Regions from separate parts of the Paenibacillus sp. sgz302164 genome, predicted to be linked through region 1. Evidence: riboswitches for the same ligand, from Rfam matches in the RefSeq annotation. Region 1 holds a riboswitch; the other holds the start of a gene.
The links. Region 1 has a riboswitch for FMN ahead of AC0LWT_RS17350 (DMT family transporter). Riboswitches for the same ligand answer to the same signal wherever they lie in the genome.
Positions count from the first base shown of each region.

Region 1 (3,960 bases):
ATAACGGCCATCTCCTCTAATAGTACCAACAGGAGGACAAGCCTGATTATTATTTGGCATTTCTATCATCCTTTCTTCATAGTCGTCTTGCAAGCTTGCCAAACACAAAACACCGCTTCGTTCGGTAAAGTGAGTGGGTCGAAGTCACACGCTACCACACAGAAGAGGTATCATCCATATGTTAGAACATCAATTTGACCTGAATCAACTGCCAAATGAACTAAAGTTCGCGTTCACGGGTCTCTTTTTTAAACAACAATAAAAACGTGATGATTCCCTACCTTGTGAAGGGATCAGCACGTTTTTTTGTACCTATGAGGTTCGGTTCGTCTCCAGGCTTCTCTGAATCCGCAAAAATGCAGCGCCGTTTAGTTGCTCAGTCAACAAAAATTTGTTGATCGCGCAACTAAATTGATTTATATTGTTTTTAGCGAATGGAGGATGGACGATGGCAAGGTTATCGGAAAAAGAGTTGACTGCTTGGCGGTTGTTTATTAAAACACATGCCAAAATCATAGAATGCATTGAGCGGGATTTGGCAGCACAGAAGAAAGTCCCGCTAACCACGTACGACGTTTTGATCGCTTTGTTTGAGGCACCCGATCGCAGGCTTCGCTTTTCAGCATTAAATCGGAAGGTGGTCTTGAGTAAAAGCGGCTTAACAAGGATGATCGACCGGCTGGAGCGCGAAGGATTGATTCAAAGAGAAAAAAGCGAAGAGGACCGACGGGGAGCATATGCTGTTCTCACGGATGAAGGGGAAAGACAGCTGCGGAAAGCTTGGCCTATATATGCAAGGGGGATCAAGCAGTATTTTGCGGACTCTTTATCCGATGAGGAAGTGGAGTTTCTGATACGTTCTTTTGGCTTGATCTATAAAGAGCTGCAATCTTCGCAGGAAAAGGAGGGAGATTAAAATGGGGGAAAGTGGTGCTGCAGTTGAAAGAGTAATGGTGGCTGAAGACCCGGCAACATTCGTTACTCGCCCCGTTTCATATATTCAGATTGAATTAGGAGGGATTCCGGGAGATCGTCATTATGGCTTGTTGCGTCCTGCGGATTCCAGGCAAAAAATTTATCCTCGCGGTGTACTGACTGCGAACAGACGTCAAATCAGCATCGTTTCGAAAGAGGAATGTGAACGCATCGCCAATCGGTTGGATCTCCCTGAGATAAAGCCGGAATGGCTGGGGGCCAACATTATCATTAGCGGATTTGAGAAGCTTACAGAACTGCAGCAAGGGGTTAGGTTGATTTTTCCGGATGGTACGGGATTGATTTGTGAAGGGGAAAACCTGCCCTGCATTGGACCCGGAAGGGTGATTGAACAAATGTATAATCAAAGCGGACTTAGTCAGAAATTTGTGCCTGCCGCTAAAAAGTTGAGAGGTATCGTTTGTTCCGTGGAAAGGGAAGGCCGGATTTCGGAAGGCGATACGATTGTATTTCTTTAACACGCTGAGCTCGACACAGCAAAAAGCCGTGGCCTAATGAAGCGCGTTTTCTCACGTTTCATTAGGCCACGGCTTTTTATTACCGGCAGGCAGTGCCGCCTACCGCTGTTTCGATAATTGAATGAGCACGATCCAGATTAGCACGAACCCGGCGATCTGCGCGGCGGTCACAGGCTGGTGGAACACCACCCAGTTGATCAGCAGGCCGACTGCGGGGAAAAACAGCTCCGCAAGCGTAGCGTAGGAAGCTTTGGTTCCGGCTAAGCCGCGGTAATATAGAAGCAGGCTGAGCAGGCCCGGGAGGAACGCTTGCAGCAGCAAGTTCCCCAGCACCGGCCCCCAGTCGCCCGCCTCGGCGAGCGGCTGGAGCCTGCTGCCATCCAGCGAAGTGATGGCGGCGAGCAGCGGCAGCGCGCACGCGAAGCGCAGCGCGGTGACGGTCTCGAACTGCATTTTGCCCAGCAGCAGTCGGCCCATCACCGTCGAGCCGCCCCATAAGGCGGCGGCGCCAATCGACAGCAGGCCGGCCGTTGCGGCCACGCCGGACAGGCTGGCAAGCGGGCTGGCCAAGCCGAAGGTCAGCAAATACGTGCCGGCCAGCGCCATGACCAGCAGCAGCGCAAACCGCGCCGGCAGCGACTCTTTCAAAATCATTCGCGCCATCAGAATGGCGAACAGCGGCTGCAGCTTTTGCAGCAGCAGCACTGCATTCGGATTGCCGTGGGCGAATGCCGAAGTAAACATAATGGTGGCGATCGCCGACCCGCCCCATGAAATGAACAGCAAGGCCAGCACATGGCTCGCCTTGAGGCCACGCAGTTCGCTGCGATGCAGCCATAAGACCGGCACAGCATAAAGCATAAGCAGCAAATGCTCGAAGAGCACAATCTGCGAGGAAGTAAAGTATTTCAGCAGCAGAATGCGGAACAGCGGGTCAATCCCCCATAGCGCCGCTCCCACAGCCACCAGCCATATGCCGCTGCGCGTGCTGCTGCCCGCATGTTCCAGCGTCACGGGCCGTCCAATCGTGATTCCTTTTTCCATCGTTCAAAACCTCCTGTGAAATATGCGAAGGAAAGTCAGGTCTGCCCTCGCAAGCTGAGAATTGGGTTTTGAATAGGACGCTTCGAAAGAAGAACACCCCGTTATCAAAAATCGATAACGGGGCATCTTAAAGAGGCTGGGACCTGATCATTTTTTTGCAAAAATGAACGGCGCCCTGCCTGCTTATAACCTTCTCCCATCCGGACTGTACCGTCGGCCTTGGAATTTCACCAAGTCAGTCGCTTGCTGCACTTGAAGCAATAAGCGAGTCGCGGGCTCAGGTTCAAACGGTGAACCTTTACCGCCGGTCGGGAATTTCACCCTGCCCCGAAGGTCCGTATTCTATTAGGTGGATTATACAACATAATGACTTAATCCGACAAGGGTCATCGGAAAAAAAGCTCCTCTGAAGCGAGGCAGTCCGAACTGCCGTCGCCGCAAATATCCGGATTTCCACGATTTCGCCGGCATGCTCCAAGTCCAGTATATCGTCCGGAATGCGGATTGAACACGGTACGGAGCGGTCAGTTACTGTTTGAAAAAGCCGTCTACTTCCGCATAGCCCGTCATATGTTCCTTAAGGACCGGCTCCAGCTCTTCAAAAAAGACCGGCTGCTTGCCCACCTCAAGGTTGTCCGTATCCAGCGCATAAACAACCAGTCTGTACAAATGGTCTCCTGAATACCGCGGAGGCTCCATGCCGTAGTAGCTGTTAAGCTCTTTCCCTTCTTTCAGAGAGCCCGCTGCCCCATCTTCCAGTTTTTGCACGGACGCCGGAATATTGAGCACGCTCCAGTGAATGAAATTGTCCGCAATCGGATGCAGATCATACACCACAACGGCAAAAGATTTCGTACCTGCCGGCACATGGCTCCAGCTTACCGGCAAGCTTATATTTTGCCCGCCCGTTACGCCTCCATGGGCATATTTGACCGGAATGTTCCCGTACTCCTGAAAAGCGTCCGTCTGCGCCTGCAGCCCGCCCGCTCCACGCTGAGCGGACACAGAAAGCGTACGGCTGCCGGATTCCCAATGCAGCGATACGTTTAGCGCCAAAGGAAGAATCCGCTCCGATACCATCATCGCGCCGTCCATGATGACCGCTTCGTGATCAAGCTCATAGCTCACTCCGTTTACGACCGCTTTCTTCTCCCCCAGCTGTATCGCGACGTCGGTGGAGCCGCCGGTAACATGAGCGGTTTGACCCGCTTCGTCCCATGAAACGCTCCAGCCGTTGGCTTCGAATACAGCTCGCAATGGCACCAGAATTTCCGTGTTGATCATCGCCCCCTGCACCGGAAGCGCCTTGTCTTCCAGTTTAATGGAAACCGGTGTATTCCACTGCAAGTAACTGCTGACATTGCTCATAACGTCTTTCTTGACCGCCGTTTCGGCATTTGCTTGAACAGGTGCAGCACACGCTGCCACCATAGCCCCGATCAGGATCATCCGTCTTGCTTGA
Region 1 covers NZ_JBVYOL010000009.1:281,887-285,846, reverse strand. Annotated here, with positions in the region: gene AC0LWT_RS17365 (hypothetical protein) at 1-60, opposite strand, end outside; gene AC0LWT_RS17360 (MarR family winged helix-turn-helix transcriptional regulator) at 449-916, shown strand; gene AC0LWT_RS17355 (MOSC domain-containing protein) at 918-1,454, shown strand; gene AC0LWT_RS17350 (DMT family transporter) at 1,554-2,498, opposite strand; FMN riboswitch at 2,683-2,837, opposite strand; gene AC0LWT_RS17345 (YbhB/YbcL family Raf kinase inhibitor-like protein) at 3,027-3,960, opposite strand, start outside.

Region 2 (3,960 bases), on a different contig from region 1:
GGAGCCCTCTTCTTCAATCTGTTTTAGCGCCGCTTCGAGCTGAGGGCCGCAATCGCACCTGTGGGAGTGAAACACGTCCCCGGTCAGGCACTCCGAATGAACGCGCACAAGCGTAGGCTGCGACGGGTCGATCGTCCCTTTGACAAGGGCCACATGCTCTTTGTTGTCCAACTGATTCGTATAGGCGATCGCTTTGAATGAGCCGAAATCCGTCGGGAGCTTGATCTCCACCTCCCGCTCCACCAGCTTTTCCTCCCGGTTGCGGTAGCGGATCAAATCCTGAATCGTAATGAGGCGGATCTCATGCTTAGCCGCAAATTCCATCAAATCGGGAACCCGCGCCATCGTTCCGTCCTCTTTGATGACCTCGCAAATGACGGCGGCCGGATACGAACCGCACATCCTGGCCAGGTCGACGGCCGCTTCCGTATGCCCCGCTCTGCGCAGGACGCCGCCTTTTTTGGCGATCAGCGGGAAAATGTGACCGGGCCTGCGGAACTCGTGGGCTCTCGTATTCGGATCGATCAGCGCTTCTACCGTTCTGGCGCGCTCGTGCGCGGAAATGCCCGTGCTCGTCTCGACGTGGTCTACCGAAACCGTAAACGCCGTGCCGTGGTAATCCGTATTCCTGGAAACCATGGGAGGCAAATCCAGTTCTTCGGCCCGCTCCTCGGTAATCGGCACGCAGACAAGACCGCGTCCTTCCTTGATCATAAAATTAATTACGTCAGGCGTCGCCTTATCGGCCAGCGCGATAAAATCCCCTTCATTCTCACGGTCTTCGTCGTCCACCACGATGATGACTTTGCCAAGCTTCAAATCTTCGATCGCATCTTCAATCTTGTCAAACCGTATGTCTGTCATCTTCACCCCTCCTAAGAGCAATCCGCCGCTGCCGGACGGGAAGCTTCTTCTATATCCGAAAGCCGCAGCAAGCTTGCATGTGCGTCCCCTGTCACATAAAACCGTGTTCCGCCAAAAAACTTTCCGTTAAAGCGCCCCGTTTGCCGCTGCTGCCGGATTCCTGCTGTCCGAAACGAAGCAGACGCTCCATATATTTGCCCAAAACGTCGCATTCGATGTTGACCGTATCGCCCGGCTTCTTGTCTTGAAGCACCGTCTGGGCCAGCGTATGCGGGATAATGGAGACGGAGGCGTCGCGTTCCGTCACTTGCACGACAGTCAGGCTGATTCCGTCAACAGTAATTGAACCGCTGGGAATGATGTATTTGAAAATGTCTTTGTTCTCCGGTTCGAACCGGTAAACGACCGCATTTTCTTCAGGCGTGCGGGAAATGATAACCGCCGTCGAATCGACATGCCCCTGCACAATATGTCCGCCAAACCGGCCGTTCGCCGCCATGGCGCGCTCCAGATTGACCGGCGTGCCCGTCTGCAGCTTGCGCAGGTTCGACTTGCGGTACGTTTCCGGCATCACGTCAACCGAGAAGGAGTCTGCGTCAAATGCAACTACCGTCAGACAAACGCCGTTCACCGCAATGCTATCGCCAAGCCGCACATCTTCCAGCACCTTCGATGCGCCGATCGTCAGCACCATCGCCTGTCCTTGGCTGCGGACGCGGTGCATGCGGCCGATTTCTTCAATAATACCGGTAAACATGCCTAGTTCCCACCTTCATAAACCGGGTACCCGGTCAAGCATACGTCTTGACCGAACCGCTCGACCTGCAAGCGGTCGAGCGTAATGCTGTCCGCCATCTTCGCGAAGCCGCCAAAGATGAAGTTCGCTGGTGCCTCCGCCCCGCCGCCGATTATTTTCGGCGCGTAGAACAGCACCAGCTTGTCGATGAGGCGCCGCTCCAGCATGGCGCCGTTGAGTCTGCCTCCACCCTCAAGGAGGATGGAGCCGATCTCGCGCTCGCCGAGCTGCCGCATGGCGAGCGTCAAATCGACCTGCGGGCCGTCGCCGCAGGTCACGATCTCGATGCCGCGCGCTTCCAGCGCGGCACGCCGCTCCGCGGGCGCCTGTGCGCTCGCGAGCAGGATCGTCGGCTGACGATCCTGCTCCTGCAGCACGCGGGCGTCCGGAGGGATGCGCAGCAGCGAGTCGGCGACGATCCGTACCGGCTGGATAGCCGGTACGTCGGCGCGCGCGCTGAGCAGCGGGTCGTCGGCGATGACCGTGCCGACGCCGACCATGATGCCCTGGTGCCGGTGGCGCAGGGCATGGACCAGAGCGCGCGACGCCTCGCCGGTGATCCACTTGCTGTCGCCGGTCTTCGAAGCGATCTTCCCGTCGAGCGTGCTCGCCGTCTTGAGCGTCACGAACGGCATGCGCGTGACGATGTACTTGTTGAATGCCTCGTTAAGCGCCGAGGCTTCCTCCCCGAGCAGCCCGACGGATACGTCGATCCCGGCTGCTCGCAGCTTGGCGATGCCCGAACTGGCAACCTGCGGGTTCGGGTCGAGACCGGCGACGACGACGCGCGCGACGCCGGCTTCGATCAGCCGGTCGCTGCAGGGCGGCGTCCGTCCGTAGTGGCTGCACGGCTCCAGCGTCACGTAGGCCGTGCTGCCCCGGGCTTCCTCGCCCGCCATTTGCAGCGCGAGGACTTCGGCGTGCCCCTGGCCGCGCTTCAGATGCGCGCCCATCCCGACAATGCGTCCGTCTTTGACCAGGACGCACCCGACGACGGGATTGATCCCCGTCTGGCCTGACGCGCTTTCGGCCATTTGCAGCGCAAGCCTCATGTAGGCCTCGTCATTGATAAGCTGCATGCGCTCACCACCAATCTCTTGAACTTGAATGCAAAAAAACCCCGATCCGGCACAGGATAGGGGCTCAAGGATTTGAAGTTGACACGAAAATGCTTCGTCTACACGCGTTTGTCCATGTTTTCGGGTAATTCAAACAAACCCGGCACGGTGCCTGAAAGAAGACAGACCTGCCGAATTTTTGTTCAATTGAAAAGAGGCCAAACGTGCATAGCGAACCTGTTGTTCGCGTTTCCTTCTCCCATCCAGACTATACTGTCGGTCCCGGATTTGCACCGGGTCAGCCGTAGCGAAGCTGTTGTCAGGTACCGCTTAGCTTCAAAACGGGTCACGGACTTTACGGCCGGAGCAGCAGCTTCCGAACGTATCACCGCCGGTGGGGAATTTCACCCCGCCCCGAAGGTATGCACACACAATGAAAGAAGAACTAATCTCACTAACGGGAGAATTAGTTTTCTTTGGTTATGAATTTATCACTCGGGCATGGAAAAAGCAACATTTTTTTCTTTTCTCCGCTGAAACATTGTTCACAAATCGGATTAAAAAAAGACCATCCCTAGCCGGTTTTACGGCTTAAGGAAGGTCTTTTTAAGCTTTACAGCTTTATTTTTACACTTCGACAATTTCGACCTTTTCCATTTGGTCTCTGCCTTTGAATGCGTCCACATACTCCATGCCTTTGGTTACTTTGCCGAAAACGGTGTGCTGTCCGTCCAGGTGAGGCTGCGGTTGGTAGCAGATGTAGAATTGGCTGCCGCCTGTGTTTCTGCCGGCATGGGCCATGGCAAGCGTTCCGCGCTCGTGTTTGTTCGGGTTGATTTCGCAGTTGATTTGGTAGCCTGGGCCTCCTGTGCCCGTTCCAGTAGGGCAGCCGCCTTGAGCTACGAACCCGGGAATGACGCGATGGAATACGAGCCCGTTATAAAAACCGGAGTTTGCGAGTTTTTCAAAGTTGGCGACGGTGTTCGGAGCGTCTTTTTCGAACAGGTCGATCAGTACTTCTCCGCCGCCGGCGAGTGTGATTTTTGCTTGTTTGGCCATGTTAGGTCCACTCCTTTAGACAATAATACTTTATTTTACTATGAAAGCTTTCAATTCACAAACCCGCTGTGAAAATTTGCTGCCGCTGCGGAATCGTTGCTGTCGCGGATTTATTTTTTGCGGTATTTTTGCATATATCACAGAAAAATTGTCACTTCAATCGTTTACGTTCCGCTGGAACCC
Region 2 covers NZ_JBVYOL010000006.1:121,300-125,259, forward strand. Annotated here, with positions in the region: gene AC0LWT_RS11910 (bifunctional 3,4-dihydroxy-2-butanone-4-phosphate synthase/GTP cyclohydrolase II) at 1-864, opposite strand, end outside; gene ribE (riboflavin synthase) at 956-1,621, opposite strand; gene ribD (bifunctional diaminohydroxyphosphoribosylaminopyrimidine deaminase/5-amino-6-(5-phosphoribosylamino)uracil reductase RibD) at 1,624-2,739, opposite strand; FMN riboswitch at 2,966-3,144, opposite strand; gene AC0LWT_RS11925 (peptidylprolyl isomerase) at 3,346-3,777, opposite strand.
Region 2: another riboswitch for FMN. It lies ahead of ribD (bifunctional diaminohydroxyphosphoribosylaminopyrimidine deaminase/5-amino-6-(5-phosphoribosylamino)uracil reductase RibD); the one in region 1 lies ahead of AC0LWT_RS17350 (DMT family transporter).